3 regions of the Sphingomonas sp. 4RDLI-65 genome follow, and region 3 is predicted to be linked to each of the others. Evidence: riboswitches for the same ligand, from Rfam matches in the RefSeq annotation. Region 3 holds a riboswitch; each other region holds the start of a gene.
What was found. Region 3 has a riboswitch for cobalamin ahead of VH567_RS10100 (DUF1636 domain-containing protein). Riboswitches for the same ligand answer to the same signal wherever they lie in the genome.
Positions count from the first base shown of each region.

Region 1: linked by a shared signal. The riboswitch ahead of VH567_RS13745 (TonB-dependent receptor plug domain-containing protein) and the one ahead of VH567_RS10100 (DUF1636 domain-containing protein) in region 3 are both predicted to bind cobalamin.
Region 2: linked by a shared signal. The riboswitch ahead of VH567_RS00925 (HoxN/HupN/NixA family nickel/cobalt transporter) and the one ahead of VH567_RS10100 (DUF1636 domain-containing protein) in region 3 are both predicted to bind cobalamin.

Region 1 covers NZ_JBCEBT010000006.1:32,423-42,829, forward strand. Annotated here, with positions in the region: gene alr (alanine racemase) at 1-5, opposite strand, end outside; gene VH567_RS13730 (ABC transporter ATP-binding protein) at 108-887, opposite strand; gene VH567_RS13735 (FecCD family ABC transporter permease) at 878-1,846, opposite strand; gene VH567_RS13740 (ABC transporter substrate-binding protein) at 2,004-2,804, opposite strand; gene VH567_RS13745 (TonB-dependent receptor plug domain-containing protein) at 2,801-4,699, opposite strand; cobalamin riboswitch at 4,814-5,028, opposite strand; gene VH567_RS13750 (TonB-dependent receptor) at 5,348-7,402, opposite strand; gene VH567_RS13755 (organic hydroperoxide resistance protein) at 7,790-8,215, opposite strand; gene VH567_RS13760 (MarR family winged helix-turn-helix transcriptional regulator) at 8,335-8,784, shown strand; gene VH567_RS13765 (hypothetical protein) at 8,827-8,958, opposite strand; gene VH567_RS13770 (hypothetical protein) at 8,955-9,101, opposite strand; gene VH567_RS13775 (amidohydrolase family protein) at 9,282-10,407, shown strand, end outside.
Region 2 covers NZ_JBCEBT010000001.1:233,938-244,344, forward strand. Annotated here, with positions in the region: gene cobN (cobaltochelatase subunit CobN) at 1-327, opposite strand, end outside; gene cobW (cobalamin biosynthesis protein CobW) at 334-1,383, opposite strand; cobalamin riboswitch at 1,484-1,699, opposite strand; gene VH567_RS00925 (HoxN/HupN/NixA family nickel/cobalt transporter) at 1,753-2,802, opposite strand; cobalamin riboswitch at 2,985-3,201, opposite strand; gene VH567_RS00930 (S9 family peptidase) at 3,263-5,371, opposite strand; gene VH567_RS00935 (prolyl oligopeptidase family serine peptidase) at 5,368-7,446, opposite strand; gene VH567_RS00940 (cytochrome P450) at 7,489-8,859, opposite strand; gene VH567_RS00945 (SDR family NAD(P)-dependent oxidoreductase) at 8,964-9,743, shown strand; gene VH567_RS00950 (choline dehydrogenase) at 10,112-10,407, opposite strand, start outside.
Region 3 covers NZ_JBCEBT010000003.1:408,821-419,227, forward strand. Annotated here, with positions in the region: gene VH567_RS10075 (FAD-dependent oxidoreductase) at 1-1,518, shown strand, start outside; gene VH567_RS10080 (UBP-type zinc finger domain-containing protein) at 1,515-1,820, shown strand; gene VH567_RS10085 (peptidylprolyl isomerase) at 2,073-2,744, shown strand; gene VH567_RS10090 (NAD(P)/FAD-dependent oxidoreductase) at 2,945-4,561, opposite strand; gene cobO (cob(I)yrinic acid a,c-diamide adenosyltransferase) at 4,616-5,221, shown strand; cobalamin riboswitch at 5,286-5,485, shown strand; gene VH567_RS10100 (DUF1636 domain-containing protein) at 5,661-6,068, shown strand; gene cobT (nicotinate-nucleotide--dimethylbenzimidazole phosphoribosyltransferase) at 6,065-7,081, shown strand; gene VH567_RS10110 (histidine phosphatase family protein) at 7,093-7,650, shown strand; gene cobS (adenosylcobinamide-GDP ribazoletransferase) at 7,647-8,378, shown strand; gene VH567_RS10120 (cobyric acid synthase) at 8,331-9,812, opposite strand; gene cbiB (adenosylcobinamide-phosphate synthase CbiB) at 9,800-10,407, opposite strand, start outside.

The DNA.
Region 1 (10,407 bases), on a different contig from region 3:
GGAATGTCGATCACCCGGCGCGGGATAGTGAACCGGGCCCGGCGCGTCGATGATCTTTCACCTCGCCGACCCCGGCTTAGCCTCGATCCACCGGGCGTGTCGCTTGGCTAGCCGATCTCGACGCGCCCGACCGGGACCAGCAACCGGCGGCCGCCATCGTCGAGCGGCGCTACGCGGACGCCGAACACGCGCGCGAGCGTGTCCGCGGTCATCACCTCGGCGACCGGACCGAACGCAACGATCCGACCGTCGGCGATCAGCAGCGCGTCGTCCGCCGCGCGCTGCGCCTGGACGAGGTCATGGAGGACGATCGCGACCCCTGCCCCGCTGGCGGGATAGGCGCGCAGGCGGGCGAGCAGGTCGATCTGGTGAGAGGGGTCGAGGCTGGCGAGCGGTTCGTCGGCGAGCAGCCAGCGGGGTTCGCCTGCGAACACGCGCGCCAGCAGGACGCGGGCGCGCTCACCGCCGGAGAGTTCGCCGACCGGGCGATCGGCGAGGTGCGCGGTCTCGGTATCGTGCATCGCGCGCTCGACGGCGGCGTGGTCTTCGGGCGATGGCGCGGCATGCGCGCCGAGGTGCGGCAGGCGGCCGAGCGCGACGACGTCGCGCGCGACGATGTTCCAGTGGACCGTCGCGTCCTGCGGGAGATAGCCGATCGCGCGGGCGCGGGCGCGCGGGTCCATCGTCGCGACGTCCTGCGTGTCGAGCCGGACGCTGCCCGCGCTGCCACCGACGAGCGCGGCGGCTGCCTTGACCAGCGTGCTCTTGCCGGCGCCATTGGGACCGAGGATCGCGGTGACTCGGCCGGGGCGGAGATGCGCGGACACGTCGTGAAGGACGGTGCGCTTGCCCAGCTTCACGCGCAGCACGTCGACGATCAGATCCATGCGCGGCCCCGTTCCTTGACCAGCAACCCGAGAAAGAACGGCGCGCCGATCAAGGCCATCGCGACGCCGAGACGGACTTCGCCGGCGCCAGGGGCGAGGCGGACGAGGCTGTCGGCGGCGAGCACAAGCGCCGCGCCGCCTAGCGCCGAAGGCAGCAGCAAGGCGCTCGGGCGGTGGCCGAAGATCGGGCGCAGCAGATGCGGCACGACGAGGCCGACGAAGCCGATCACGCCTGTCACGGCGACGCCTGCACCCACTACGAGCCCGGTGCCGAGCACGACTAGCCACCGGACACGCCCCATCCGTATCCCCAGCGACCGCGCCGCCACCTCGCCGAGCGACAGCGCATCGAGCGAGCGGCCGGTGAGCATCAACAGGACGCCGCCGAGCAGCATCGGCGGCAGTGCGAGCTTTATGTCGGTCCAGCCGCGGTCGGTCAGCGCGCCCATGATCCAGTCGATCACCTCGGCGACCGCATAGGGATTCGGCGCGATCGAGATCAGGAACGCGGTCAGCGCGCCGGCGAGGCTGGCGAGTACGGTGCCGGCGAGGATGAAGGTGATCGCGCTCGGCGACCGCCATGTCAGCGCGGCGAGCAGCGCGACCGCGCCGCCTGCGCCGAGCATCGCGGCGACGAAGATCGCGGGTCCCGAACCGAGGCCGAAGATGATCGCAGCGACTGCGCCAAGTGCTGCGACCGACGATATGCCGACGACGGCGGGGTCGGCGAGCGGGTTGCGGAGATAGCCTTGCAGGACTGCTCCCGACAGCCCGAGTGTGGCGCCGAGCACGAGGCCGAGGACCGCGCGCGGCAGGCGGAGTTCGAGGATGATCCACCAGCGCGGGTCGCTCGAGAACCAGGCGTCGAGCGGCACCCAGACTTTGCCGCAGCCGAGCGACAGGCCGAACAGGAGGATGACCAGCAGGCCGAGCCCGATGAGTTTGGGCGTGCGGGTCATCAGAACGCCTCCTCGCTCATACCAAACACCGCCGCCACCCCGGCGAAGGCCGGGGCCCAATTGGGGGACGATCGTGACGGCGTGCAGCGCTCCATTATTTCCACCATTCCAATTGGGCCCCGGCCTTCGCCGGGGTGGTTTTGGTATGGGTGTCGCATCACAGCCTTGCCCTGATCGCGGCGAGGTGTTCGAGCGCGGGCGGAATGGTCGGGCCGCCGCAGTTGATCAGGACGCGGGGGAAGACGGCTTGCGGCGTACGCGGCAACAACCGACGGCGCAGCGCGGTGCCGCGGCTGGCGCGTTCGGGGGCGATCACGATCGCGGGGGGCTGCGTCACGATCGTCTCCGCCGAGAGCGTGCCGGTATGCGTCAAGCCGTAGCTCGCGGCGGCGTTGCGGAAGCCAACACGCGTCATCATCTCGTTCAGCAACGTGCTCCCCCCGGTTGCGAGATCGCCGCTGATATAGAGCAACGCGCTCGGCGACAGTCCATCCGTCCGACTCCAGCGCGCCACCGCGCGATCGATATCGGCGTTGATCCGCACGCCACCCGCGGGCGCACCGACCGCGTCGGCGATCTGCTTCACCTGTGCCTGGCTCTCCGCGATCGAGTCCGGGATACCGAGCAGCAGCGTCTTCAGCCCGGCCCGCGCGTAGGCCGCCTGGGTCGCCGGCGGCGTATACGTGCTGGCGATGACGAGATCGGGGTGGAGCGCGATCACCTCCTCGGCGGTCCCGGCGATTCCGCGAAACCGACGCGCGACGTCGAGCGGGATCGAGGTCGCGGACGGATCTTGCGAATAATGGCTGATCCCGGCGATCCGCGATGCGGGCAGGATCCGGACCAGCACCGAATCCACGCACGGATTGGTCGAGACGATCCCCCCGCCACCGCCCGCTCCGGGGGATTGCGCGCAGCCCCCGAGCAGGAGCGCGAGGAGGATCGGCCTTCGCCTCACTTCAGCCGCAACCGCACGCCGCCATACGCCGCGCGACCGTAATTGCCGTAGCCCGCGACCGTCTCGTACCGCGAGTCGGTGAGGTTATCGACGCGGCCGTACAGTGCGATCTGGTCGGTGATCGGCATTTCCGCGCGGACGCCCGCCAGCGCATAGCCGTCGAGCCGCACGGTGTTGGCGGCGTCGTCGAAGCTGTCGCCGACCATCGTCACGGTACCGCCGACCGACAGTCCGAACGCGAACCGGTAATCGGCGTCGACGCTCGCAGTCTGCTTGGGACGGCGCGCGAGATCGTTGCCGAAATCGCTACCGATCGTGCGGTTCTCGGTGTCGATATAGCTGTAGTTCGCGGTCAGCGTCAGCGCGTCGACCGGGCGCAAGGCCAAGGTGAACTCGACGCCGTCCGCCTCGGCGCGGGCAATGTTGTCGTAGACGCCGAACGGGCGGTCGACGCAGATCGAACCGGCGGTCGTCTGCTCTGCAGGGCTGCAATCGCGGAAGTCGATCTGGTTGCGCGTCCGGCGGTTGAAATAGGTCACGCCTGCGCGGACCCGGTTGGCGAGGAACGCCTGCTCGACACCGACGTCGAAGTTGCGCGCGGTCTCCGGATCGAGGCCGCGATTCCCGTAGTCGGAGAAGAGCTGGTACAACGTCGGCGCCTTGAAGCCTTCGCCGTAGCTCGCGCGGACGGTGGTGCCGGTGCGCAGCGCCAGCGCGGCGTTTGCGCCGAACGTCGTGTGGCTGCCGAAATCGTCGTGATCGTCGTTGCGGACGCCGCCGGTGATCGTGAGGATGTCGAGCGGCTTGACGATCAGCTGGCCGTAAACGCTGTTGATGCCGGTATCCGCGAAGGTGAAGCCGTCGTTGAAGCGGCTGTTCTCGCGCTCGACTCCGGCGACCACGCGGACCTGGTCGAACGGGCGGAAGTCGCCCTGGTATTCGTAGCGTTCGCTGCGGCCGCGGCCGATGAAGGTCGGATCGCTGCCGAAGCTCGGGTCGTAATTGTCGCGGTTGATGTCGGCGATCGTGAACGCGACGCGGTTGTTGATCCGACCGTCAGCGAAGTTCGCGTGCAGCCCGGCATAGCCGTAAGCCTCGCGCGTCTTCGAATATTCGGGCGTGTCGGCGAGCACGTAATCGGGGGCCGGGAAGCCGTCGATCTCGACGCGGCTGTCGGCGAAATAGCCGCGCAGGTCGAGGCCGATGCCTGGTGCGAACTCGACGCCCACCCGTCCGGTTGCGCCATATTGGCGATAGCCGTCGCGCTCGGTGCCGCTGGCGGCGGACGAGATGCCGTCGGTGCGCAGATAGCCGCCGGTCAGCGAGCCCGATACCGGCCCGGACTTACCCGACACGCCTGCGCTCGCGAACACGCTGTCGGCATAGCCATATTCGGCGTTGGCGCGAGCTTGCACGCCTTCGGTCGGTGCGGCGGTGATGATGTTGACGACGCCGCCGATCGCCTGGCTGCCCCACGGCACCGAGTTCGGGCCGCGCAACACCTCGATCCGCTCGACCGAGCTCGACAGCAGATTGCCGAAGTTGAAGCCACCGCCGGTCGACGACGGATCGTTGACGCGGACGCCGTCGATCACGACGAGCGTCTGGTCCGCCTCTGCACCGCGGATGCGGACGCTGGTCAGCGCGCCGACGGTGCCGTTGCGCGTGACGGTGACACCGGGCGTGGTCGCGAGCAGATCGGAGACGACAACGGTCTGGCGGCGCTCGATCTCGGCGCGGTCGATGACGGTGATGGCCTGGCCGATCTCGCTGGCGGGCTGTGCGACGCGGCTCGCAGTGACGACGAGTTCGGGAGCATCGGTATCGGGGATGGTCTGGGCATAAGCAGGCGCTGCGATCGCCGCGGCGCCGAGTAGAAGGAAGAACTTCGTCATGGGGTACGTCCTGGCAGAACCGCCCACGACCATTCGGGAGCGGCAGACGTCTCTCGCTCGAGGAAGCCCGGCTGAACCGGAGCACTCGTCCGCGCCGGAGCACCCGCCCGCGCAGTGGATCGACCGTGAAAGGCAGGTTTCCTGGCTTCCGGGTCGCCGCGCCCACCCCGCCTTCCCAGGTCGAAACCCAGTGGCATATCGGGGTGGCCGCTATCCGGTCACAGTTGCGGGTACAGCGCCGGTCTTGCGGATTTGGATCGTGACGACCCGGCCCGCGCACCGACTTCCCTTTTGATCCCGTCGCCGGGACCCTTCACGAGAGCGGCATTAGTCGCGCGTCGTGCACGGGTCAACGCGGGGAACGCTCTACAGTCGTTCCCGCCAAGGGGGTGCGCTGGGGTAAGCTGGCTCACCGTCCACAGCGCGACCCCGGCGGAGGCCGGGGCCCAGTTGGCAAGGTCACAGTAACGAAGGACCGCGCTTAGTTAGCGACGTTCCCCAACTGGGCCCCGGCCTCCGCCGGGGTGGTGGCGTGTTGGTCAGGACGTCGCTTTCCCTTCCTTGTTCTCCCGCGAAGGCGGGAGCCCAGACTGGATCCCCGCCTTCGCGGGGAAACACGCTGTCTTCGTTTCCCTCAATGGAGAAGTATCACCGAAGCCCGTACCGCAACCCCACCCAGATCGTCCGCGGCGTGGCCCGTTCGACTATGTTCGCGCCACTGATCCCCGCCTCGATGCGCTCGCCGAACAAATTCTCCCCGCGGACCTCGGCCACCAGCGACCGCATGATCGGCAGCGCGGCATACGCATCCAGCGTCGTCGCGGCCCCAAGCACCCGCGTATTCTGATCGTCGTCGAACTGCCGACCGATATGCCGCACGGTCAGCGACAGCGCCGCCGCATCGTGCCGCCAGTCGACCGTTCCCGACACCTGGTCACGCGGGGTCTGCGCCGGTTGCAAGCCGTCCAGAGCGGCGGTGATCCCCGAACCCTCGACCTTCGAGTTCGTGTGCGACCACGATGCTTGCACGCCCAGCGGACCCGGCCGATACGCCGCATCCAGTTCGAACCCATGCGCGCGGATCGCATCGAGATTCTGGCGGACGCGGTAGGTCGCGACCCCCGGCAGCACCTGCGGCGGGTTGGTCGTTGTGACGTTGGCGATCGCATCCTTCAGCCGGTTGTAGAAATAGGTCGCGGCAATGCTGACCCCCGGCGCAGGCGTCAGGGTGACGCCACCCTCGACCCCGGTCAGCCGCTCCGGCGATAGCAACGCGTTCGCCGCAGTCGCATCGTTGCCGACACGGAACGGCCGATACAGTTCGTTGAGTGTCGGCAGTCGCCAGCCCCGATACCCGGCAGCGCGCAGCGTAATCGCTTCGACCGGCTGATACGCCACGCCCGCCCGACCGGTCGTCTCGCTGCCATCGCGATCCGCATAGCGCAGATTGGTCAGCGCCGCCCCGCCGGCCAGCGGCCGTTCCGTCAGATAGCCGCCATCGATCGACCACCAGTCGACCCGTCCGCCAAGGCTGAAGGTGAAGTCGCCCGCCACGAGGCTCCCATCCGCGAAGACACCGGTCGTCGTGGTGCCGCCGCCAGCCTCGCGCCGCCGCGTCGGCGCCGCGTTGACGAACGTATAGAGTTCCTGCGTCTTGCCGCTCACGTCGCGGATATCCGCCCCCAGCCTCAGCGTGATGCTCTCGCCGAGCGGCGGCGCGATCTCGATCCGTCCGCCCAGCCCGGTGGCAGGCGTATTATACTGGTTCAACGACTGGATCGCGGTCGTCCGCGCGGCATTGATGCTGTTGAAGCTGCTCGCGAACGCCCGTGTCTGCAGATACGCCAGCGCCGAATACCCCCAACGCCCGCGCCCGATCAACCGGACGCTCGCATCCGCCCCCTCGCTCTTGTTGTCGGTAAAGTCGCTTCCCCGGTCGCGCCGATCGGTGAATGCGCTCGCATTCATCTGCAATTCGGTCTTCGCGCCGATCCCGACAACGGTCCGCAGCGCGCCCGACGCCTGCTCATACGGCGCGGCCCGATCGACGATCCCGCGGCTCTCCTCGACGGTCGGCGTAAAGCCATCCCCGCGCGCGTAAGCCCCCGACAAAGTCGCGAACCCCGACCCGCGTACCAGCGCCGCCGAGCCCTGCGCGTCGACCGAATCGCGGCTGCCATAAGCGACGCTGCCCTGGAACGGCGTCAGTTGATCGGGCGTCGCGCTCTCTAGTTCGACCGTCCCGGCCAGCGCGCCCGGTCCCTGATATCCACTGCCACCACCCCGCGTCACGCGGATGCGCCCGAGCCGCCCCGTCGCATAGGCCGGAAACGCGACCCAGCCGCCGAACGGGTCCGCCTGCGGCACGCCGTCGAAGATCAGCAGCGCGCGACTGGAGGCATTGCCGCCGATCCCGCGCAGCGAAATGCCCTGGCTGGTCGGGTTGGCGCTACGCGAGTCCGACCGCCGGAACTGCTGCAATCCGGCGACGTCGGCGAGCACGCTCTCCAGCCGATTGCTTGCATTCGCCTGGATCCGGTCACGCTCGATCGTGACGATATCATAGGCCCGATCGCCCGGCGCATCCGCCAACCCGCGCCCGGTGACGACGATCTCGGGCGCAGGCTCGGCAGATGGCGTGGCGGGCGGCGTGGCGGGCGATTGCGCCGAGACCGCGGTCGAGGACAAAAGGAGGGCGAGCATGGAGGCGGTTCGAATCATGCGCGGCGCATGCCAGCTTTCGCATTTTTTTCAAAAGCTTCGAATGGTCGGAATGCGACGTGTTGGGCGATGTCGTGAACGGGAAATAGGTCGTCGCGTCGTTGTCGCGCGCGGCGCGGCGCAACTGGCCGACCTTTGACGAGATGGCGAATTCGCCGCGTGCTTGCTGGCGAGCAAGCACCCGAAGTGGCGTTCGGCCAGGCCGAAATCGGTAGGCGGACGATAGCACCGTTGTACCATAGCGCGCGCCTCTCAGAGTCCTTCGAGGTGCTTAACTCTGAAACGAAGCAGTTCTTCCCGAACGCCAGAACGATGCCGACAGGCGGGGATGCCACCCCGCCCGCCGTCCATAGATCAGCCGCCTATCGATCAGGCAAGCGTCAGGCCGACATCGACATTGCCGCGCGTCGCGTTCGAATACGGGCAGATGTCGTGCGCCGCATCGACCAGCGTCTGTGCCTGCTCCCGATCGAGCCCGGGAAGCGTGACGGTCAGGTCGGTGGTGATGCCGAAACCACCCGCAGCGCGCGGGCCGATGCCGACCTTGGCGGTGACCGCGACGTCGTCGGGCACCTTCACCTTCAGCTGCTGCCCCGCGACCTTCAGCGCGCCGATGAAGCAGGCGGAGTAACCCGCCGCGAACAGCTGCTCGGGATTGCTGCCGTCACCGCCCGCACCGCCGAGTTCCTTCGGCGTCGACAACGCGACGTCGAATCGGCCGTCCTCGGATCTGGCATGGCCGTCACGCCCTCCGGTTGCGGTGGCGGTTGTGGTGTACTTGACGTCGATCGACATTACATATCTCCATAACGTTTATTGCGATAAGATATTTAGGAAGAGAGTGGCGGCCTGTCCAGCATTAGTTTGCCGCGATAAGCATTATCGTGCTATTGCGAGTGCGAAGGAGTTCTGCCGTGCCCACCCCCCTGCCGCTGGACGACCAGCTCTGCTTTTCGCTGTACGCCGCGACGATCGCGATCAATCGCGCCTACAAGCCTGTGCTCGACCGGCTCGGCATCACCTATCCGCAGTTTCTCGTTCTCCAGACGCTCAACGAGACCGACGATGGCCGGTCGATCGGCGCGATCGCCGACCGGCTCGCGCTCGAACCCAGCACGATCACTCCGCTCGCCAAGCGGCTCGAAGCCGCCGGGCTCGTCACTCGCATCCGCAATCCCGCGGACGAACGCCAGGTCCGCGTTCGCCTGACGGAAGCGGGCAAGGCATGCTGGGCGGAAACCGGCTGCCTCGGCGCACTGATGGTCGAGCGTACCGGCATGACGCCCGATCGGCTGGCAGCGCTGAATGCCGAAGTGGCCGCGCTGCGCCGTGCGCTGGCGGGCGAACGGAGCGTCACGCAGTGACCGCGTTACGCTGAAGCCACCCAAGATACGCGCGGCGTTGTTCTAAGCGTAGCTGGCATACCGCGACGCGAGGTCGCGGATCGCGGTCACGATCGCCAGCGTCTGGGGTAGATCGAACACGTCGCTCACCCCGTTCGGCGTCGCGTCGGCAAAGGGCGGGTTGGTGAGGATCATCGTATAGGCGCCGGCATCATCGCCCGGCGGATGAACAACAGATAGGTGAGCTGTTCGACGCCGGTCAGCGGGTTCGATACGCCTCCCGACCACATCGCATCGCGCAGCTTGTCGACCTGGCTGCAGATTTCACGGTTCAACACGGCAGTACCCCTTGGCCGTGTGTTGGCCGTGTGCGCCAGCCAATCGCTGTTCCAAGCTGTCCAGGCAAACCTTCGCGACCACCGCGCGGCAGATTGCCCGAAGACGGACGGCGCGATCGCGGATCAAATGACGGGACAGGAACGGTAGACCATGGAAACCGTCACGGATATGTCCAGGTCATGAAGCTGATCCTGACCGCCGCCGTCGCGCTGGCGACGCCCGCCGCTCCCGTTGCGGCACAGGTTGCCGCCCCCGTTGCGGCCCCCATTGCGGCCCAGCGCGCCGACGCCGTCATCCGCCACGTCACCATCGTCGATGTCGAGCATGGACGGGCAAAGGCGGACCAGGCCGTGGCCTGGCGCAACGGCACGATCGTCGCGGTCGGTGCCGATGCGACGATCGCGCGGCGCTGGCGGACCACGTCGGTCATCGACGGCAAGGGGCGCTACCTCATTCCGGGCCTGTGGGACATGCACGTCCACTTCGGCGGCGGGCCCGACCTGATCGCAGAGAACAAGGCGCTGCTGCCGCTTTACATCGCGCACGGCATCACCACGATCCGCGACTGTTCGGGCGACCTGCCGGACCAAGTGCTGGCATGGCGCGGCGAGATCGCGCGCGGCACGCTGTTCGGCCCGCGGCTGCTGACGTCGGGCGCCAAGCTGGAAGGCATCAAGCCGATCTGGAAGGGCACGATCGAGGTTGGCAGCCGCGCCGATGTCGACGCCGCCATCGCGCACGAGAAGACGGTTGGCGTCGATTTCGTCAAGATCACCGACAACACGCTCGATCCCAAGCTGTTCCTGTACGCCGTCTCGCGCGCGCGTGCCGCGGGCCTGCGCGTATCCGGCCATATTCCGATGCAGGATACCGTCGGCCAGGCGATCGACGCGGGCATCAGTTCGATCGAGCATCTCGATTACGCCTACAAGGCGGGCGTCAGGGACGAGGCGGACATCGCCGCCGATTTCGCCGCGGGGCGGATCGACCGGGCCGAGGCCAACCGCCGGATCGACACCGGCTTCGATCCGGCCACCGCGATGGCGGCCTATCGCCGCATGGCTGCAAAGGCCGTCTTCGTCACGCCGACGCTCAACATCAGCAGCATCACCGCGCATCTCGACGCAACGAGCCACGCGAACGACGCGTATCTCGCCTATATCGGCCCCGGCCTGCGCAAGACCTATGACTGGCGGGTCCAGCGCGCGGCGACTGCCACGCCGGCCGAGATCGAGGCACGCCATGCCCATTTCGATCGGGTCGCGGCGATCCTGCCGATGCTGAACAAGGCCGGCGTGACGATCA
Region 2 (10,407 bases), on a different contig from region 3:
CTCCCACGCGAGGTTCTCAACCTGTTGCAGGCCGTAGCTCCAGTAGGAGCGGCCGCCGATCAGCCGGATCAGGATGCCCTTGGCGCCGGCCAGCGTTTGCTCGACATAGGTGTCGACCGAGAGCGGGTGCTGGAGTGCGGTCAGGTTCGCGAGACGCAGCGACGGGAGGCGGCTTCCGGCCGCATCCGCACGTCTCCAGCCCGCGGCGAACGCGCCGAGGTCGCCGTCGGAGAAGGACAGGACGACGAGATCCGCGGGGGATTGGGCGAGGTCCTGCGGGACCGCGCTTTCCTCCAGCCCGTGGGTCTCGCGGAAGACGACGTGCATCGGGGCTCAGGCGTCCAGCGCGGCCTTGATGCGGGCCTCGTCGATGCGGTCGTGCTCGGCGATGACCACGAGTTGCGTGCGGCGGGGTTCGCCTGCGCGCCAGAGGCGATCATATTGCGTGCGGACGCGCGCGCCGACCGCCTGGACGAGCAGGCGCATCGGCTTGCCAGTGACGGCGGCGTACCCTTTCACGCGGAGGATGTCGGCGCTGCGGGCGAGCGCTTCGATCTTCGCGGTGAGGGCGGCGGGGTCGGCGATCTCGCCCAACTCGACGACGACGCTGTCGAAATCGTCATGCTCGTGATCGTCCTCGCCGTCGTGATGCGAGGGGCGACTGGCGATGTCGTCCTCGGCGGCGGCGTTGAGGCCCAGGATCACGCGGGGATCGATGATGCCGTCGGTGAGGTCGATGACCGGGAGGGGACGTGCGGACTCGGCGGCGATGACGGCGCGCGCCTTGGCGACGCCTTCGGGACCGGCGAGATCGACCTTCGTCAGGAGCACGAGATCGGCGCAGGCGAGCTGGTCCTCGAACACCTCCGACAAAGGCGTCTCGTGATCAACGCTGGGGTCAGCGGCGCGCTGGGCGTCGAGCGCGGCGACGTCTGGGGCGAAACGCCCGGCGGCGACTGCCTCGGCATCGGCGAGCGCGATGACGCCGTCGACGGTGATGCGCGAGCGGATCGCGGGCCAGTCGAACGCCTTGAGCAATGGCTTGGGCAGCGCAAGGCCGGACGTCTCGATCAGGATGTGGTCGGGGCGCGGGTCGAGTGCGAGCAGTGTCTCGACGGTCGGGATGAAGTCGTCGGCGACGGTGCAGCAGATGCAGCCATTGGCGAGTTCGACGACGTTCTCGGCGGGGCAATCGGGGATCGCGCAGCCCTTGAGGATGTCGCCGTCGATGCCGAGCGTGCCGAATTCGTTGACGACGACCGCAAGACGGCGGCCGTTGGCGTTGCGGATCAGGTGGCTGATCAGCGTGGTCTTGCCGGCGCCCAGGAAGCCGGTGACGATGGTGACGGGGACCTTGGCCAGATTGGGCGAACGGTCGGACATTCTACTTCTCCTTCGAGCACACGCACGCGCGACCTTTCGGCCGCACGCGTTCGTCGCTCAGACGGAGAACCGTGCCGCGACCATCCCCTGGATCAAGGCAAGAGCGACCGTTACGCTGGCAGGTCTCCTGGCTCGCGGGTCGAGGCTCGACGTACGCCTTCCCAGGTTTGCACCCAGTGGCTGCCCTCCGAAACGAAGGACGTGTGCGTCTCGCTCACCGCTTACAGTTGCAGGGACAGCCGCGGCATTGCGAGGAAGCCTCCCGCACCGCATTCCCATTCAAGCCCTTTCGGGCACCGGCGCGATCTGTGAGGTTCGGTACAACCGAGCCTCGGGGGTGGGTTAGAGGACTTTCCGGCACGCCGCCAGCTATCCGTGCACGACTTCGATCTCGTCGAAGCGTTTCCAGCGGTAGATCGCGAAGCTCAGCACCCAGCAGAGGACGAACAGGCCGATGATCGCGAAGCCGAGGCCGTTGAAGTTCTCGCCGAGTGTCGACGCGGCGTCCCAGATGCCGCCGGTCAGGCCCAGCTTTGCGCCAAGCAGCGCGAGCGTCTCGATGCCGCCGATAGCGATCGCGACGATGGCGGAGATCAGCGTGATGGTGATGTTGTAGTAGAGCTTGCGGATCGGCTTCACGAACGCCCATTCGTACGCGCCGAGCATGACGACGCCGTCTGCCGTGTCGACCAGCGCCATGCCGGTCGCGAACAGCACCGGGAGCACGAGCACGACGCCGATCGAGAGACCGTCGGCAGCCTGGCTCGCGGAGAGGCCGAGGATCGCGACTTCGGTCGCGGTGTCGAACCCCAACCCGAACAGGAAGCCGAGCGGCGCCATGTGCCAGCTGCGCGTGACGAGCCGGAACATCGGGCGGAACAGCCGGGCAAGGAGCCCGCGGTTGCCGAGCAGCAGGTCGAGATCCTCCTCGACATAGGTCCCACCGCCGCGGACATGGCCGAAGGTGCGCCAGACCGAGCGGAAGATGATCAGGTTCATCGCCGCGATCGTGAACAGGAACACGGCCGAGATGACGGTCGCGATCACGCCGCCGACCTGCTTGAACGCCTCGAACTGCGACAATGCGCTGGCGGTCAGCGCGATCGCGACCGCCGCGATCAGCACGATCCCCGAATGGCCGATCGCGAACCAGAAGCCGACCGCGATCGGGCGCTGGCCGTCCTGCATGAGCTTGCGCGTCACGTTGTCGATCGCGGCGATGTGGTCCGCGTCGACTGCGTGGCGCAGGCCCAGCCCCCAAGCGAGCAGCGCGGTGCCCAGCATCAGCGGTTGCGCGTGGAACAGCGAGAACGCCCAGCCCCAGGCGGCGATATTGGCCGCGACCAGGCCTGCGAACAGCCAGCCGATGCGCTTGCGGGTCGAAACCCCCACCGGTCTTTCACGTGTTGTAGTCGTCATGCACAAACCCCGCAGCGTCCGACGAGGACCGGGGCCTGCCGCGAACGGCCGGGACATACGACGACCGGACGCCATGAGCGGCCGACGCACGACGCCGATGCGGCCCCCGCCACATGGTCGTCGCTCAGCCAGTGTCACGCAGGCGGCGTTCACCGTGCCTCGGCCACCCCCTGGACCGGGACAAGAGCGACCAGACGCCGGCAGGTCTCCTGGCTCACGGGTCGTTGCTCGATGCACGCCTTCCCAGGCTTTGCGGCCCAGTGGCTGCCCTCGCGGAGAGGGCTCGTGCGTCTCGCTCGCCGCTTACAGTTGCAGGGACAGCCGCGGCATAGGACGGCGAACCGTCCGCACCGCATTCCCAATCAAGCCCTTCCGGGCACCGACGCGATCACGGGAAACGGCTGGAAGCCGCATCCTGCGCGATCGGTACCCTGCTTTCGGTCGCGTGCCAACGGGCGTGCTATTTCGCGATGCCGAGTTGTTGCAGCATGAACGCCTGCCATTCCGAATTCTGACGATAGCGCTCGAAGCGCCCCGACTTGCCGCCATGGCCCGCCTCCATGTTGACGCGGAACAGCAGCGGGTTGGTGTCGGTCTTCAGTTCGCGGAGCTTGGCGACCCACTTGGTCGGTTCGTAATATTGCACCTGGCTGTCCCATAGCCCGGTGCCGACATACAGCGCCGGATACGCCTTCGCCTCGACGTTGTCGTATGGCGAATAGCTCAGCATGTAATCGTAGGACGCCTTCTGCGCGGGATTGCCCCATTCGTCGTACTCGAAGGTCGTCAGCGGGATCGACGCGTCGAGCATCGTCGTAACCACGTCGACGAACGGCACCTGCGCGATGATGAGCTTGTAGTCGGCCGGCGCCATGTTCGCGACGCCGCCCATCAGCAGCCCGCCCGCGCTGCCGCCCATCGCCGCGACGCGGTCCTTGGCGGCGTATTTCTGCGCGACGAGATAGCGGGTGACGTCGATGAAGTCGGTGAAGCTGTTCTTCTTGTTGAGCAGATGCCCGTCGTCATACCAGCCGCGCCCCATCTCCTGCCCGCCGCGGATATGCGCGATCGCATAGACCATTCCGCGGTCGAGCAGGCCGATCCGGCCGGGATCGACGGCGGGGTCGCTCGAAATGCCGTAGCTGCCATAGGCGTATTGGAAGAGCGGCGCGGTGCCGTCGCGCTTGGTGCCCTTGGCGTAGACCAGCGACACGGGAATCCGCGTGCCGTCTCTCGCGGGTGCCCAGACCCGTTCTGTTACGTATTTCGCGGGGTCGTAGCCCGGCACTGGCGCAACCTTCAATACACGGCGCTCGCCGGTCTTCGCGTTGACCTCATACGTGGTGGTAGGCGTGACGAGCGAGCCGTAGGTGTAGCGGACCCACGGCGTCGCAGTCTCCTCGTTGACGTCGAGCGACATGCGATAGGCGGGTTCGTCAGCGGTCACCGCGGTCGACTTGCCCGCATCGCTCAGCACCCGGATCATCCGGTTGCCGCCCTCGCGCTGGTCGATCGCAACGAACCCGTCGAACGGCTTGAACCCCTCGATGAAGACGGTGTCGCTGGCCGGCGTCAGGTCGCGCCACGCCGCAATGCCCTTGGCCAGATCGGCGTCGGCGACGGTGACGAGCTTGTAGTTCTTCGCGTCCTTGTTGGTGCGGATGATCCACCGATTGCCGATATGATCCGCGCTATAACGGAACTCGCGCGCCCGCGGTGCGACGATCGTGAAGCTGGTCGGTGCCACGGCGGGTGCGCAGCGTTGCTCGTCGCTGACCGTGCTACTCACGCCGATGCAGACGAACTTGTCGTCGGCGGTGCGTGAGACCTCCATCGAATAGGTGTCGTCCTTCTCCTCGTACAACAGCCGATCGCTCGCCACGGGCGTACCGAGGACATGCGCCTTCACGCGGTACCCCCGCAGCGTGACCGGGTCCTTCTCGACATAGAGCACCGTCTTGTTGTCGTCGGCCCAGACGACGTTGGGCTCGATGTTCGACACGGTGTCAGCGATCGTCGCGCCGGTCGCGAGGTCCTTCACCTTGAGCACATATTGGCGCCGCCCGACGGTATCCTCGGCCCAGGCGACGCGGGCGTTGTCGGGGCTCACCGCCCAGTCGCTCAGCGCGAAGAAGCTGTGGCCCTTCGCCATCGCCGGTTCGTCGAACAGCGTTTCGGCAGGCGCGGTGCGGCTGCCCTTGCGGCGTTCCAGGATCGGGTAATCCGCGCCGGTCTGGAACCGCGAGCCGTAATAATAGCCGTCCTTCGCATACGGGACCGAGCTGTCGTCCTGCTTGATATGCGAGACGGTCTCTTCGTACAGCTTGGCCTGGAGCGGCTTCAGCGAGGCAAGTTGCGCATCGGCATAGGCGTTCTCCGCGGCGAGATAGGCAAGCATCTCGGGGTTCTTCCGCGTATCGTCGCGCAGCCAGTAATAATCGTCCTCGCGCGCGCCGTTGGGCGACGTCACCTGGAACGGCTTCTTCGCCACGCGCGGAGGCTGGACCTGCGCGACAGCCGCCGTCGAGACCAGCGCCACGCCGGCCAGCATCATATACCGTATCGTCATCGTGCTGCTCCCTGTGTTTCTGCCGCCATTGCTGTGGCCGGCTTCCGGTATCGATCGAACCAGGCGATGATCGCCGACGCCTTTGCCGCCGATTGCGACGGGCGTGCGGCGAGGCCACCGTGGCTTGCGCCCGGCACCTTCACCAGCGCGGTCGGCACGCCGCGAATCTGGAGCGCTGCATAATATTGCTCGGATTCGCTCACCGGCGTCCGGTAATCGTCGCCACCGACCACCACCAGGGTCGGCGTCTTGACGTTGCCGACGATGCTCAGCGGCGAGCGATTCCAATAGCTCATCGGATCCTCCCACGGCAGCTTGGTGAACCAATAGCGCGAGGTGAACAGCGTGTTGTCCATCGTCAGCGCCTCGCTGATCCAGTTGATCACCGGCTTCTGCGTCGCGGCGGCCTTGAACCGGTCGGTCTTGCCGATGATCCACGCGGTCAGCAGCCCGCCACCCGATCCGCCGGTCACGAACAGATTGTCGGGATCGGCCGTGCCCTCCGCGATCGCCGCGTCGACCGAGGCGATCAGGTCGTCGTAATCCGCGGCGGGATAGGTCTTGTCGATCAGGTTGGCGAACTCGGCTCCATAGGAGGTCGAGCCCCGCGGGTTAGTCCAGAGCACCGCATAGCCGGCCGCAGCGTAGAGCTGCATGTCGGTCGCGAAGCCGGGGCCGTAGGCGGCGTTGGGTCCGCCGTGGATCTCGAGGATCAGCGGCACGCGCTGCCCCGCGACGCGTCCCGGCGGGGTGGCGAGCCATGCGTCGATCGGGCGACCATCGGGCGCGGTCACCGCGATCTTGCGCACCTGTGCGAGCGCCTTCGATCCGGCCAGCACCGCGTTGAGCGTCGTCAGACGGCGCGGCTTGCCACCTGCCAGCACCCAGACGTCGGCAGGTGCGCTCGCATCACCACCGGTATAGGCGATCGTGCCGCCCTTCGAGACCGAGAACTCGCCGCCGGTATAGGGCCGATCGAGCCCGCCGCCCGCGACATTGTCGATCAACGGCGTGACGCGGCCATCGACACCGACGCGCGCAACGCGGCGCTGGCCGCGGTCGTCGTAGCTCGCATACAGGCTGCGGCCGTCGGCGGACCACACCGCGTCCTCGATCGCACGGTCGAGCGTGGCGGTCAGCGAGCGCGGCGAGGCGGCGTCGCGGTCGCCGACATAGAGCTGCGTGTTCTCATAGCTGCGGCGCTTGTCGTCGAAGCCGAGCCACGCGATTTTCGACCCATCCGGCGACACGCGCGGCTGGGCATCGGGACCGTCGCGCGTCGTGAGGGTTCGCATCGTGCCGCTCGCCGCATCGACCGCGATCACGTCAGAATTCATCACCTGGCGATCGGCGGCGGGGCCACGGATCGCGGCGAAGACGATGCTGCGGCCATCGGGCGTCCACGACAACGGACCGCCATCGTCGAACTTCCCATATGTGAGCTGCCGGGCCGCGCCCCCGTCGGCACCGACCACGAACAGATGGTCGTAGCCCGGCTTCACATAGCCCGGCCCGTCGTTGCGGTAATTGACCCTATCGATGATCGTCAGCGGCTCAGCCCATTTCGCGCCCTCGGGCTTGGGTGGCTGCGTGCCGAGCTTGGTCCCCTCGCCCGCCACCGTCGCGATATAGGCGAGCTTGGTCCCGTCCGGCGACCAGGCGAGCGCCTGCGGATCACCGGGGAAACTCGTCACGCGCGCACTCTGCGCACCGCCGATCCAGCGGACGAACAACTGCGATCCCTCGCCGTCGCGCGCGGCATAGGCGATCCGCGCACCATCGGGCGACCAGCGCGGGCTGCTGCCATCGGTGGCGAACGGCGTCTGCCGACCGCTCGCGACGTCGATCAGCCAGAGCGACGACTGCATCTTGTCGGTCATCACGTCGCCGGTGCGGCGGACATAGACGATCGTCTTGCCGTCCGGGCTGATCTGCGGATCGGCGGCGATCGTCAGGCCGAACAGGTCGCTCCCGGTGAAGCTGCGCGTCGAGCCGTCGGGTACGGGAGCAACCGGCTGTTGCTGGGCAAAGGCCGGCGTCGCCGCGAGCAGGAGGAGAGCAAGGGTCAAGCGCAACGAACGGCTCCTTCGAATGAACCGCGGCACGATGACACATTATCACGTGGAGGCAAGCGGCACGAACGTCACCGGCAAACCATCCTTTGGGCGCGGGATCGGGAACACCTGCCAAGCATCACCGCTGCCCGCCGCCGCCTCGATCCGGTAGCGCGTAAGCAGATGCGCGATCAGCAGCCGCATCTGCATCGTCGCGAAATGCAGCCCAATGCACATGTGCGCGCCGCCGCCGAACGGCACCCACGCGAACCGGTGGCGCCCCTTCGACGCTTCGGGCGTGAAGCGCAGCGGGTCGAACCGCTCGGGATCGGGCCAGTATTCCGCCATCCGGTGCGTGTAGGTGATCGCCGTCCCGACGCTCGTCCCCGCCGGAATGTCATACCCCCCAAAGCTGAAATCCTTCAGTGCGCGGCGCGGGATCGACGGGACCGGCGGCATCATCCTGAGCGATTCCTTGAACGCATATTCTGTGAGGATCAGGCGATCGAGCTGTTCGGTCAGCGGCAGCGCCGTATCCAGCGCGGCGACTTCCTCGCGCAACCGCTCCTGCCAGTCCGGATTGCGCGCGAGCAGCATGACGAGGCTCGTCGCGGACGACGTGATCGTGTCGTGCGCCGCCATCATCAGGAAATTCATGTGGTCGGCGATCGCCAGCGCGCTCAACGGCGCGCCGTCGTCATCGGTCGCGCGGCAGAATTGCGAGAAGAAATCCTGGCCGTCGCCGGTCCGGCGCGCGGGGATCTCGCGCTCGAAGAAGTCGACCAGATAGGCGCGGGCCTTCACCCCCTTGCGCATCTGCGTGCCGGGCCAGGGTTTGCGGATCGGCGACACGCTCGCCTGCACCTCGTCGACGAACGCCTGGTTGATCCGGTCCGCCTCCGCGCCGAGCGGCACGCCCAGGAAACTGGTCGCGGCGAGATCGAGGGTGAGCTTTTTCACCACGTCGTAGAAGCGTAGCGTCTGCCCGGCCCAGCCACCGATCGCCGCTTCGATCCCGGTATCGAGTTCGGTCGCGTAATGCCGCATCGGCTCGGGCTTGAAGGCCACCGACAGCGTTTTTCGATCAGCGCGATGTTTGTCGAAATCCATCAGCATCAGCCCGCGCGGGAACAGCAGGTTGAGTACCGGCCCCCAGCCCTGTTCGGACGAGAAGATCTTGTCGCGGTCGAACAGCACGAGCTCGTTCGCGTCGGGACCGAGCAGGTTGACGCCGGTGCCGCCGAGCGCACGATTGCGATACACCGGGCCGTACCGCGCCGCCATATCTTCCGAGAACGCGATCGGATCGGCGAGCAACTTGAACGTGTTGCCGACGAACGGCAGGCCGTAATTGCCGGGGATATGATCGAGCGCACCTTTACGCTGACGCGGGAGCCAGTGCGCGCTGGCGTTCTGCAACATGGCGTGGCTCATCGACGGATCCTCAGCGACATGCCGGCTTGGCAAGCCTCGAATACCGGCATAACTAATGTTCTGCAACCGGGGCGCGGATCCCGGGGCTTTGACAGGAGAGATGCATGGACCTCGCAAACAGTGCTGCCGTGGTGACCGGCGGCGCGTCGGGATTGGGCGCGGCGACCGCGCGCGCGCTGGCCGCCAAGGGCGCGAAGGTGGCGATCTTCGACCTCCAGGCGGACAAGGGCGAAGCGCTCGCAGCGGAAATCGGCGGGGTGTTCTGCAAGGTCGACGTTACTTCCGACGACAGCGTCGATGCGGGGTTCGCGGCGGCGCGCGCGGCGCACGGCCAAGAGCGGATCCTGGTCAATTGCGCGGGGACCGGCAATGCGGCGAAGACCGCGGGGCGATCGAAGCAGGACGGCTCGATCAAGCATTTCCCGCTCGATGCGTTCGACCGGATCATCCAGATCAATCTAGTCGGCACGTTCCGCTGCCTCGCCAAGTCGGCCGCGGGGATGCTGACGCTGGAACCCGGCGAGGACGGCGAGCGTGGCGCGATCGTGAATACGGCGAGCGCGGCGGCGGAGGACGGCCAGATGGGGCAAGCCGCCTACTCTGCATCAAAGGCCGGCGTGGTCGGCATGACCCTGCCGATCGCGCGCGACCTTATGAGCGAGGGGATCCGGGTGAACACGATCCTGCCGGGAATCTTCGACACGCCGCTGCTGGCCGCCGCGCCGCAACCGGTCCGCGATGCACTGGCGGCGTCGGTGCCGTTTCCCAAGCGCCTAGGGCGGCCGGAGGAGTTCGCGGCGCTGGCGCTGACGATGATCGAGTGCGGGTATTTCAATGGGGAGGACGTGCGGCTGGATGGCGCGATCCGTATGGCGCCTCGGTGATGTAGGCCGTCGTCACCCTTCCCACGGCGATGAGTGAGGATGGGGCCCGCTAGGTGGTCAAGTTCGTATCCTCCCCCGCCAGGGGGAGGTGGCTGGCGCTTGCCAGACGGAGGGGGAGGAAAGGGTAACCAAGGTTCTGTGTCCTCCCCCTCCATCACCTTCGCCGCCACCTCCCCCTTGCGGGGGAGGATCGTTTAACGGCCCCCTTCAGGCTGCCCGGTACCAACCTCCACCCCGGCGAAGGCCGGGGCCCAATTGGGGGACGTCGGTAACTGAGGGCAACGCTTCGTTACTGCGGCCTTTCCAATTGGGCCCCGGCCTTCGCCGGGGTGGTGCCTCGTAGTCGGAGTGGTGCTTGGTAGCGAGCCTCAAGCCGCCCGCGCCAACTGCCGGCCCTTGATCATGTCCGCAGCCTTCTCCGCAATCATGATCGTCGGGGCGTTGGTGTTCGAGCCGATCAGCGTTGGCATCACCGACGCATCCACCACCCGCAAGCCCTGCAACCCGCGCACCGCCAAAGTCGCATCGACCACCGCCAGCTTATCGTCCGATGTGCCCATTTTGCACGTCCCCACTGGGTGATAGATCGTCTCCGCCGTCCGCCTTACCCAGGCGTCGATTTCGTCGTCGGTCCGCACGTCTTCGCCCGGCGACAATTCCCCCG
Region 3 (10,407 bases):
GCGCCGGCATGGCTGGTGCTCGCGGGAACGATCGATGTCGTCCGGCGCGACGGGCTGAGCCACGAGGCGCCGGTGACGACGCATGGCGCCGGGCAACTCACCGGCGAGGTCAACCAGCTGGCCGGCCGCCCGTCGATCGCGCGCGGCACCGCGGGCGCGGACGGGTGCACCGCGCTGCCGTTCGATCCGGCGCATCTGCGCGCGTTGATGGTCGGCTCGGCGGACGTCGGCGAGATCGTCATGCGCGCGCTGATCCTGCGCCGCGTCGGGTTGATCGAGCAGGGCAGCGGCGGAACGATCATCGTCGGTGTGCCGGGCAGCCCCGACATCGTCCGGTTGCAGGGTTTCCTCACGCGGTCGGGCTATCCCAACATCGTGCTCGATGCCGCGTCGGACGAGGAGGGGCGCGCGCTGGTCGAGCGGATCGGGGTGCCGCACGGCGACCTGCCGCTGGTGGTCTGTCCGAACGGGACAGTCCTGAAACGACCGTCCGACGTCGAGGTGGCGGCATGCCTGGGGATCACGCCCGACCTCGATCCGGCGGCGGTGTACGATGTCGCGATCGTCGGCGCGGGGCCGGCGGGGCTGGCGGCGGCGGTGTATGCCGCGTCCGAGGGACTGTCGGTGATCGTGCTCGACGAACGCGCGATCGGCGGGCAGGCGGGCGCGTCGGCGCGGATCGAGAATTATCTGGGGTTCCCGACCGGCATCTCGGGGCAGGCGCTGGCCGGGCGTGCGTTCAACCAGGCGCTGAAGTTCGGCGCCGAGATCGCCATTCCGCTGGAAGTGGCCCGGCTCGATTGCGACGATGCGCGACCGGCGGACGATCCGCTGATCCTTGCGCTGCCCGACCAGCGGCAGGTGCGATCGCGCACCGTGATCGTCGCATCGGGCGCACGCTATCGCCGGCCTGACATTCCTGATCTGGCGATGTTCGAGGGGGCGGGCGTCTCCTATTGGGCGTCGCCGATCGAGGCGCGGTTGTGCGAGGGCGAGGAAGTGGCGCTGGTCGGCGGCGGCAATTCGGCGGGGCAGGCGGTGGTGTTCCTCGCGCCGCGCGTGAAGCAGCTGCACCTGATCGTCCGACGCGATCTAGCAGCGACGATGTCGAAATACCTGATCGACCGGATCGCCGCGCTGGCCAACGTGACTCTGCATGTCGGGAGCGAGATCGTCGGGCTGGAGGGCGAGCGGGCGACCGGGCTGACCGCGGCGACGTTCCGCAATCGCATCGACGGATCGACCAGCCGGTGCGAAGTGCGCCATCTGTTCCTGTTCATCGGCGCCGATCCGAATGCCGGCTGGTTGCAGGGCTGCGTCGATACCGACGACAAGGGCTTTATCATCACCGGCATGGCGGCCCTGCCGTTGCAGACGAGCCGCGCGCGGGTGTTTGCGATCGGCGACGTCCGTGCGGGCTCGACCAAGCGAGTCGCGGCGGCGGTCGGCGAGGGCGCGGCGGTGGTCGCGCAGGTCCATATGGCCTTGGCCGACGCCGCGGAACGGAGCGGACGATGAGCTACGGATGCACGCATATGGACACGATCGCGGCGGTCGAGCCGAGTGCGAAAGGGTGCGAAGACTGCCTGCGGATGGGGAGCCAATGGGTGCATCTACGACTGTGCCGGACCTGCGGGCATGTTGGCTGCTGCGACGATTCCCCGCACCGCCACGCGACTGCGCATTTTCAGGCGACGCGGCATCCGATCATCGAGGGCTACGACCCGCCCGAAGGCTGGGGCTGGTGCTTCGTCGACGAGACGATGGTCGATTTGCCCGACCAGACACCGCAATGGGGTCCGATCCCGCGCTATGTTTGAGGGGAAGGCGTTCGAACAGACTTGATCGTTCAATACCACCCCGGCGAAGGCCGGGGCCCAATTGGCAAGGCGGGAGTAACGGCAGACGGTCCTTCGACATTACCGTCCCCCAATTGGGCCCCGGCCTTCGCCGGGGTGGTGTAGCGCCGGGTGGCAAGTACTTTCGATCAACCACACTCGGTCACCCTCGCTTGCGTCGCCGCACCCCGACCGCTAGCCGACCTCCATCGGTAAAAGCGTGAGTGACCTACGATGCGGCGTATCATGATGGGGCTGTTCGCCATTGCGGCGCTCGCCACGGCGGGATCTGCACAGCAGGCGAACCGCGCAGGACCGAAACCGGGGATCGTCCGCGTCCGCCTCGTGACCTCGGAGGGACCGATCCTGCTCGCGCTCGACACGCGCCATGCGCCGAAGACCACCGCGAACTTCCTCGCATATGTCGATGACGGGCGGTTCGACGGGACCGACTTCTACCGCGCGAGCCGGCAGAAATCGGCGCCGAAGCTCGGCTTCATCCAGGCGGGAATCCGCACCGATGCGCGCCGCATCCTGCCGCCGTTCCCGCTCGAAACGACCGCGATGACCGGGATCAAGCACGGCGCCGCGACGATCTCGATGGCGCGGGGCATGAACCCGGCGTCGGCGGGCGGCAATTTCTTCATCACCGTCGGGCCTGCGCCGGCGATGGACGCGCGGGCGGGCTATCCGGGGTATGCGGCGTTCGGTCACGTCGTTGCGGGGATGGACGTGGTGAAGCGCATCCTCGCCAAGCCGACCGGCGGCGGGATGGATGCGTTCAAGGACCAGATGATCCTGAAGCGCGTGGCGCTGGTGAGTGCGCGGCGGCTCGACGGCGTGGCTAAGCCGACGGGGTTGCCGCGGGCGTGGCTGATCAAGACGCGGCCTGATTGGGTGAAGTGAAGTTTCGACGCTAGCGGATGGCTTCTTTGCTCACCGCCAATTGGGTCGCGCGTCTGCCCACCGAACACCCGGACCACCCCGGCGAAGGCCGGGCCCAATTGGGACGGCCCCAGTAACGTAGGGTAGTCCCCTGTGAGTGACGTCCCCCAATTGGGCCCTGGCCTCCGCCGGGGAGGTATTCTGGAAGTTAGTCCCGTCAGTCATGCAGTCAGGCTGAGCGCGACGGCCTCGGCGACCTTTATCCCGTCGACCGCCGCGGAGAGGATTCCCCCCGCATAGCCGGCACCTTCGCCCGCCGGGAACAGGCCGGGGGTGTTGAGGCTCACGAAGTCGTCCCCGCGCGTGATCCTCACTGGCGAAGAGGTTCGCGTCTCGACCCCTGTCAGGACGGCGTCGGGGTGGTCGTAGCCGGGAATCTCGCGGCCGAACGCAGGCAACGCCTCGCGCAAGGCCGTAATCGCGAACTCGGGCAGGCACTCCGACAGGTCGGTCATATGTACGCCCGGCTTGTACGACGGGATCACCGAGCCGAGCGCGGTCGAGGCGCGGCTCGCGAGCAGGTCGCCGATGCGTTGCGCGGGCGCCTTGTAGTTCGAGCCGCCGGCGACATAGGCGCGCGATTCCCAGTGGCGTTGGAGTTCGATCCCGGCGAGCGGGTGGCCGGGATAGTCGCGCTCGGGATCGATGCCGATGACGATGCCAGAGTTCGCGTTGCGTTCGTTGCGCGAATATTGGCTCATGCCGTTGGTCGCGACGCGGCCCTCTTCGGAGGTCGCGGCGACGACGGTGCCGCCGGGGCACATGCAGAAGCTGTAGACCGTCCGCCCGTTCTTGCAGTGGTGCGACAGGCTGTATGCCGCCGCGCCGAGATCGGGGTGGCCCGCGCAGGGGCCGAACCGGGCTTCGTCGATCCAAGACTGCGGATGCTCGATGCGGACGCCGATCGAGAAGGGCTTGGCCTCGACGTGGACGCCCTTGGCATGGAGCATCTCGAACGTGTCGCGCGCGCTGTGCCCGACCGCGAAGACGACGTGGTTGGCTTCGAGATAGTCGCCGGTGCTCAGGTGGAGCCCGCGGAGCTGGCGCGTGCCCGCCTCCTCGACGATGTCGAGACCGTCGACGCGGGTCGAGAAGCGGTATTCGCCACCCAGCGCCTCGATCGTCTCGCGCATGCTTTCGACCATCGTGACGAGGCGGAAGGTACCGATGTGCGGATGTGCTTCCGTCAGGATTTCGGGCGGTGCGCCGGCTTTCACGAACTCGGTCAGGACTTTCCGGCCGAGATGGCGCGGGTCCTTGATCTGGCTCCAGAGCTTGCCGTCGGAGAAGGTGCCGGCACCGCCCTCGCCGAACTGGACGTTCGATTCGGGGTTGAGGACGCTCTTGCGCCAGAGGCCCCACGTGTCCTTGGTGCGCTCGCGGACGACTTTGCCGCGGTCGAGGATGATCGGGCGGAACCCCATCTGCGCGAGGATCAGGCCCGCGAACAGCCCGCACGGGCCTGCGCCGACGACCACGGGACGCGGGCCGGTATAGCTCGCGCCGCCCTTGGTGACGAAGCGATAGCCCGTGTCCGGGGTGCGCTGGACGTGGCGGTCCTTGCGGAAGCGCTGGAGCACCGTGTCCTCGTTCTTGAGCGTGACGTCGACCGAATAGACGAGCTGGATGTCCATCTTGTCGCGGGCATCGTGCGCGCGTCGCGCCACGGTGTAGCGGATCAGGTCGCGCGGTGTGACGCGCAGGCGATCGCGGATCGCGGCGGGGAGCGCTTCGTCGGCGTGGTTGAGCGGGAGCTTGAGGTCGGTGATGCGGAGCATGGGGGACGCTCTAGCGCCGCGCGGCGCGATCCGCCATCGGGAGGACGAGAGGACATGATCATGCGGACCGACGACGAGCAGAATGCCAAGAGTGCCAGGCGCAAGGAGGTCCACGACAAGATCGTCGCGAGCAAGACGATCGAGAAGGGCTTGATCATCGTCCACACCGGCAAGGGCAAGGGCAAGTCGACCGCCGCGTTCGGCATGGCGGTGCGGATGATCGGGCATGGGCGCAAGGTCGGCGTGGTGCAGTTCGTCAAGGGCGCGATGGCGACCGGCGAGAAGGCGGTGTTCGATGCGTTCCCGGACCTGTGCGAGTTCAAGCCGATGGGGGAGGGCTTCACGTGGGACACGCAGGATCGTGCGCGCGACATCGCAGTGGCGCGCGAGGCGTGGGACGAGGTGAAGCGGATGATCGCCGATCCGTCCTATGCGATGGTGGTGGCCGACGAGCTGAACATCGTGTTGCGGTATGAGTATCTGCCGGTCGACGAGGTGCTGGCGGTGCTGGCGGCTAAGCCTGAGATGACGCATGTCGTCATAACCGGGCGCAACGCGCCGGATGCACTGATCGAGATGGCGGACCTGGTGACGGAGATGACGCAAGTGAAGCATCCGTTCCGGTCGGGGGTGAAGGCGCAGGCGGGGGTGGAGTTCTGACGTCTTGATCCTCCCCTGTCAGGGGAGGATTAGAGGCTGCTTGTCTACCGTCGATCGTACGCCTATCGCTCCTCCCGCGACAGGTTTTCCCGAGGCGGCAACGCTCAGGGAAATGAAAATGGGAACGGGTGAACCCCGGCTGCCCCTGCAACTGTAAGCGGCGAGTCACCGTGCCACACGCCATTGGGACGCGAGTTCCGAGAAGGCGGCACAGACCGGCGTCGACCCGCGAGCCAGGAGACCTGCCCGTCGCGGTCGTCTTTCGTCCGGCCAGGGTGCGCCGAACGGACGGGTAACACCCCGAGCGACGACATCGCTTCGCGTCGCGCGCGAGAGCCGGAGGCCTGCGCCTCCTGCCCTATCGCGCGGTGCGGAATCGACTGTCCGAAGGGGTTTTCATGGCAAAGATATTTCGTTTTGCGTCCGTGCGAGGGCGGACATGCTGAAACCGGTCGAAAACCGCGTTGCAGTCGTCGCGTGCAACACGTGTCGGCATTCCGCTGAGGTCCGCAACGATGCGGACGGCAAGCGCGGCGGCGCGCGACTGGTCGAAGCGCTGCGCACGGTGCAGGCTGGCGATCCGGCCTATGCCGAGGTCGCGGTACAGGAAATGCCGTGCCTGTTCGCGTGCCAGGATTTCTGCACCATCCACCTCCGCGCGCCGGCCAAGGTGGGATACGTGCTCGGCCGGTTCGAGCCGACCGAAGACTCCGCCCGCGCCATCCTCGATTATGCGCGGCTCTATGGCGAAAGCGCGTTCGGGCAGGTACCGTTCAAGCAATGGCCGCAAGGCGTGAAGGGCCATTTCATCACCCGGACCCCGCCAGAGGGGTTCGTGGTCGAATGAGCGGATTCGCGTCGCCCGCCGCCTTCCTGGCGGCGCTGCGCAATCTTCCTCAGGCCGATGCGGCGGCGCGCGCAGCCGCAGTCGCGCGGCAGGGCGTGCTGACCAAGCCGCCCGGTTCGCTGGGGCGGCTGGAGGATATCGCGGTGTTCATGGCAGGCTGGCAGGGGCGCGAGCGGCCGCGGCTCGATCGTGGGCGCGCGATCATCTTTGCGGGCAACCACGGGATCGTCGCACGCGGCGTCAGTGCGTTTCCGGCATCGGTGACCGCACAGATGGTCGCGAATTTTGAGAATGGCGGCGCTGCGATCAACGCACTGTCGACCGCAGCGGGGCTTGGATTGAGCGTCGTCGCGCTCGATCTGGACCGTCCGACCGCGGACTTCACGGTGGAGCCGGCGATGTCCGAGGACGACTGTCTGGCGGCAATCAATGCCGGCGCGGCGGCGGTTACCGACGATTTGCCCGATCTCGTAGTGTTGGGCGAGATGGGCATCGGCAATTCGACCAGCGCTGCCGCGCTGTGCACCGCGAGCTTCGGCGGACCGGCGCGTGACTGGGTCGGGCCGGGTACCGGAGTCGATGACGAGGGGATCTTGCGCAAGATCGCGACGGTCGAGGCCGGGGTCGCACTCCATCAGGACAGGCTCGCTACCCCGTTCGAGACGCTGCGCCGGCTCGGCGGGCGGGAGCTGGCGGCGATCGCGGGTGCCGTGGTCGCGGCCCGGCTCGCGGGCGTGCCGGTGATGCTCGATGGCTTCATCTGTTGCGCGGCGATCGCACCGCTTGCGGCGGCATGCCCGGATATCCTCGATCACTGCCTCGCGGGGCACGTGTCCGCCGAGCCTGGACATGGGCGCCTGATCGAGGCGTTGCGGCTTGAACCCTTGCTGTCGCTCGGGATGCGGCTGGGCGAGGGGAGCGGCGCGGCGACCGCGACGTTGCTCGTCAGGGCGGCGCTGGCGGCGCATGACGGGATGGCGACGTTCGCGGAAGCCGGGGTGTCGGGCGCGTGACGGCGCCGCACATGCTGTACCTGATGCGGCATGGTGCGCCAGCGATCGAGGGGCGACTGCTCGGGCGGACCGACGATCCGGTGACTGAGAGCGGGATTGCCGCATGCGTCGCTCGCGCGCGCGGTCTTACCTTCGCTCGGATACTATCGTCCGATCTCATACGAGCACGGGACTGTGCGGCGGCCATCGCCGCTCCTCTTGGGCTGTCCCCGACATCCGACCCGTCGTGGCGCGAACTGGATTTCGGGGATTGGGACGGGCTTCCCCCGGCCGCGGTGGATCAGGCTGCTTTGCTGCGGTTCTACGACGACCCGGACGCCGCGCCGCCGCCGCAGGGTGAGCGCTGGTCGATCTTGCAGACCCGTGTGGCGCAAGCGCTGGCGACCATGGCTCCGGTCCCGACCTTGGTCGTGACGCATGGCGGTGCCATCCGGGCGGCACTCGCCGAACTGTGCGGGTTCGACCAGCGACAGCTCTGGGCGTTCCATCTCCCCTATGCCGCGCTGGTGTCGCTGCGCATCTGGCCGGGAGAAGCGCGCACCGTTCAGATTGTCGGAGTGTCGACATGAAGCGGCTGGTCGTCGCGTTCGGTTTCCTGACCCGGCTGCCGATGCCACGCGTGACGATGGCGCCGCAGGGCTTTGCCGAGGCGATCCGGTTCTATCCCATCGTCGGCCTAACGATCGGCGTGCTGGTGGCCGCGGCGGGGTGGCTCGGCGCCCTGGTCGATCCGTGGACCGGGGCATGTGCCGCGCTGCTGGCGTGGACCGCGGTGACCGGCGCGCTGCATCTCGATGGCCTGGCGGATCTCGCCGACGGGCTCGGCGCCGCGCATGGCGACCGGACGCGGCTGCTGTCGGTGATGGCGGATCCGCATATCGGCAGCTTCGGCGTCGTCGCGATCGCGGCGCAGATGATCGCCAAGCTCGTGCTGTTGCATGCGGTCGGCGCGAGCGGATGGTGGACGATCGCCTGCGTGCCGTTCGTCGCGCGGATGGGGCCGCTGGCCTGGGCGGTGCTGTTGCCGCCACTGAGGGTCGGCGGGCTGGGGGCCGCAATCGCCGGGGCTGTGCGCACGCGCGACCTGATCGGCTGGAGCATGCTGCTCATGCTCACCTGCGTCGCGGTGCCCGCTTTGCTCGCTGCGCCGCTGCTGGTCCTTGGCGTCGCCGCTTGGTTGCGGCGGACGCTGGGGGGCGTGACCGGTGATGCGCATGGGGCGGGGATCGAGATCGTCGAGACCGGGCTGTTACTCGCGCTCGCCATTGGTGGCGCCGTGGCCGGCCGATTGGGCTAACGCGAGCATCGCATCGAGATCGACATGGCGTTCGAGGACCCGGGCGATCGCGTCCAGAGCCGCATCGATCGATGCCGCATGATCGGGCCCGACCGCGTTCACGCCGATCCGCGCAAGCCACGCAGCCCGCTGTTCCGCAAGCGCCAGCAGGCCGTGGACGTAGCTCCCCGATACCAGGCCGTCGGGGCTCGTCGCGCCTTCGGGGGTGCCGTCGGCGCGGTGGCCGACGGGGTGCACGGTCGCGGGGCCGGTCGTCTCGCCCATATGCATCTCATAGCCCAGGAACCTCGCGCCCTGCGCGAGGCCTTCCACACGCTCGAGCGTCTTGGTTGGCGTGAGGATCGTCGTGACGTCGAGCAGGCCGAGCCCCTCAATCGTGCCGGCGGGTCCTTCGATTCCGTGCGGGTCGGCGATCGAGCGGCCGAGCATCTGATAGCCCCCGCATAGCCCGAGCACGGGTTTGCCGCGGCGATGATGCGCGCGGATGTCGATATCCCAGCCCTGCGCGCGGACGAAGGCGAGGTCGGGGATGGTCGCCTTCGATCCGGCGAGCACGATCATGTCGACATCGGGAATGGCCGAGCCCGGCGGCACCATCACGAGCGTGACACCGGCCTCCAGCCGGAGCGGATCGAGATCGTCGAAATTGGCGATCCGTGGCGTGATCGGGCAGGCGATCGTCACCTGGCGTTCGGGGGACGCGACGGGGCGTTCGAGGATCACGGCGTCCTCGCTCGGCAAGCGTACTGCGTCGGCGAGCCAGGGCACGACGCCGTAGCCACGCCACTCGCTGCGCGCCTCGATCGCGCGATAGCCATCGTCGAACAGCGCAGGATCGCCGCGGAATTTGTTGATCAGGAAGCCGTGGATCATCGCCGTATCGGCCGGATCGATCACCGCGCGCGTGCCGACGATCGCCGCGATCACGCCGCCACGGTCTATGTCACCCACAAGGATCACGGGCACGTCGGCGGCACGTGCGAAGCCCATGTTGGCGATATCGGCGGCGCGCAGGTTGATTTCGGCCGGGCTGCCGGCGCCTTCGACGATCACGAGGTCGCAGCTGGCGGAAAGTCGCTCGAAACTGTCGAGGACATCGACCAGCAAGCCTTCGCGGCCCTCGCGCCAACGTGCTGCGGCGAGGATGCCGCGGACCTGGCCGCGGACGATCAATTGCGAGGTGCGGTCGCCTTGTGGCTTGAGCAAGACCGGGTTCATGTCGACGCTGGGCTCGACGCGACAGGCGATCGCCTGCGTCGCCTGCGCGCGGCCGATCTCACCGCCATCGGCGGTGACGGCGGCGTTGTTCGACATGTTCTGCGGCTTGAACGGGCGGACCGAAAGCCCGCGATTGGCGAACGCGCGACAGAGACCGGCTACCAGCACCGACTTGCCGACGTCCGAACCGGTCCCCTGCAGCATCAGAGCAGCCATGCGATCCCTCCGGCGATCAGTAGCAACAGTCCGCATGCTCGGCGATAGATGGCGAGCGCGGCGCGAATGTCCGCGGCGGTGGCGGCGGTGCGTCCTTCGCCGATATACGGCTTGGCGACGCGCACGCCATCATAGGCGATCGGTCCTGCGAGGCGAAGGTGCAGCGCGCCCGCCATGGCCGCCTCGGGCCAGCCGGCATTGGGGGAGGCGTGCTTGCCGGCATCGCGCCACATCGTCCGCCACCCGGCGTGGCCAGCAATACCGGCAAGGCCGGCGTGACCGGCAAGGCACAGCAGCACGCCGCTGAGCCGCGCGGGGATCAGGTTCGCGAGATCGTCGGTGCGGGCGGCGGCCCAGCCGAATGCGCGCCAGCGTTCCTCGCGGTGGCCGATCAGGCTGTCGGCGGTGTTGATGGCCTTGTACGCCCACAGGCCGGGCAGACCGCCGACCAGCAGCCAGAACAGCGGCGCGACGACGCCGTCGCAGACGCTCTCGGCGAGGCTCTCGATCGCGGCACGGGCTATGCCGGGCTCGTCGAGCGCCGCCACGTCGCGCCCGACGATCATTGCGACGCGCGTGCGGGCCGTTTCGAGAT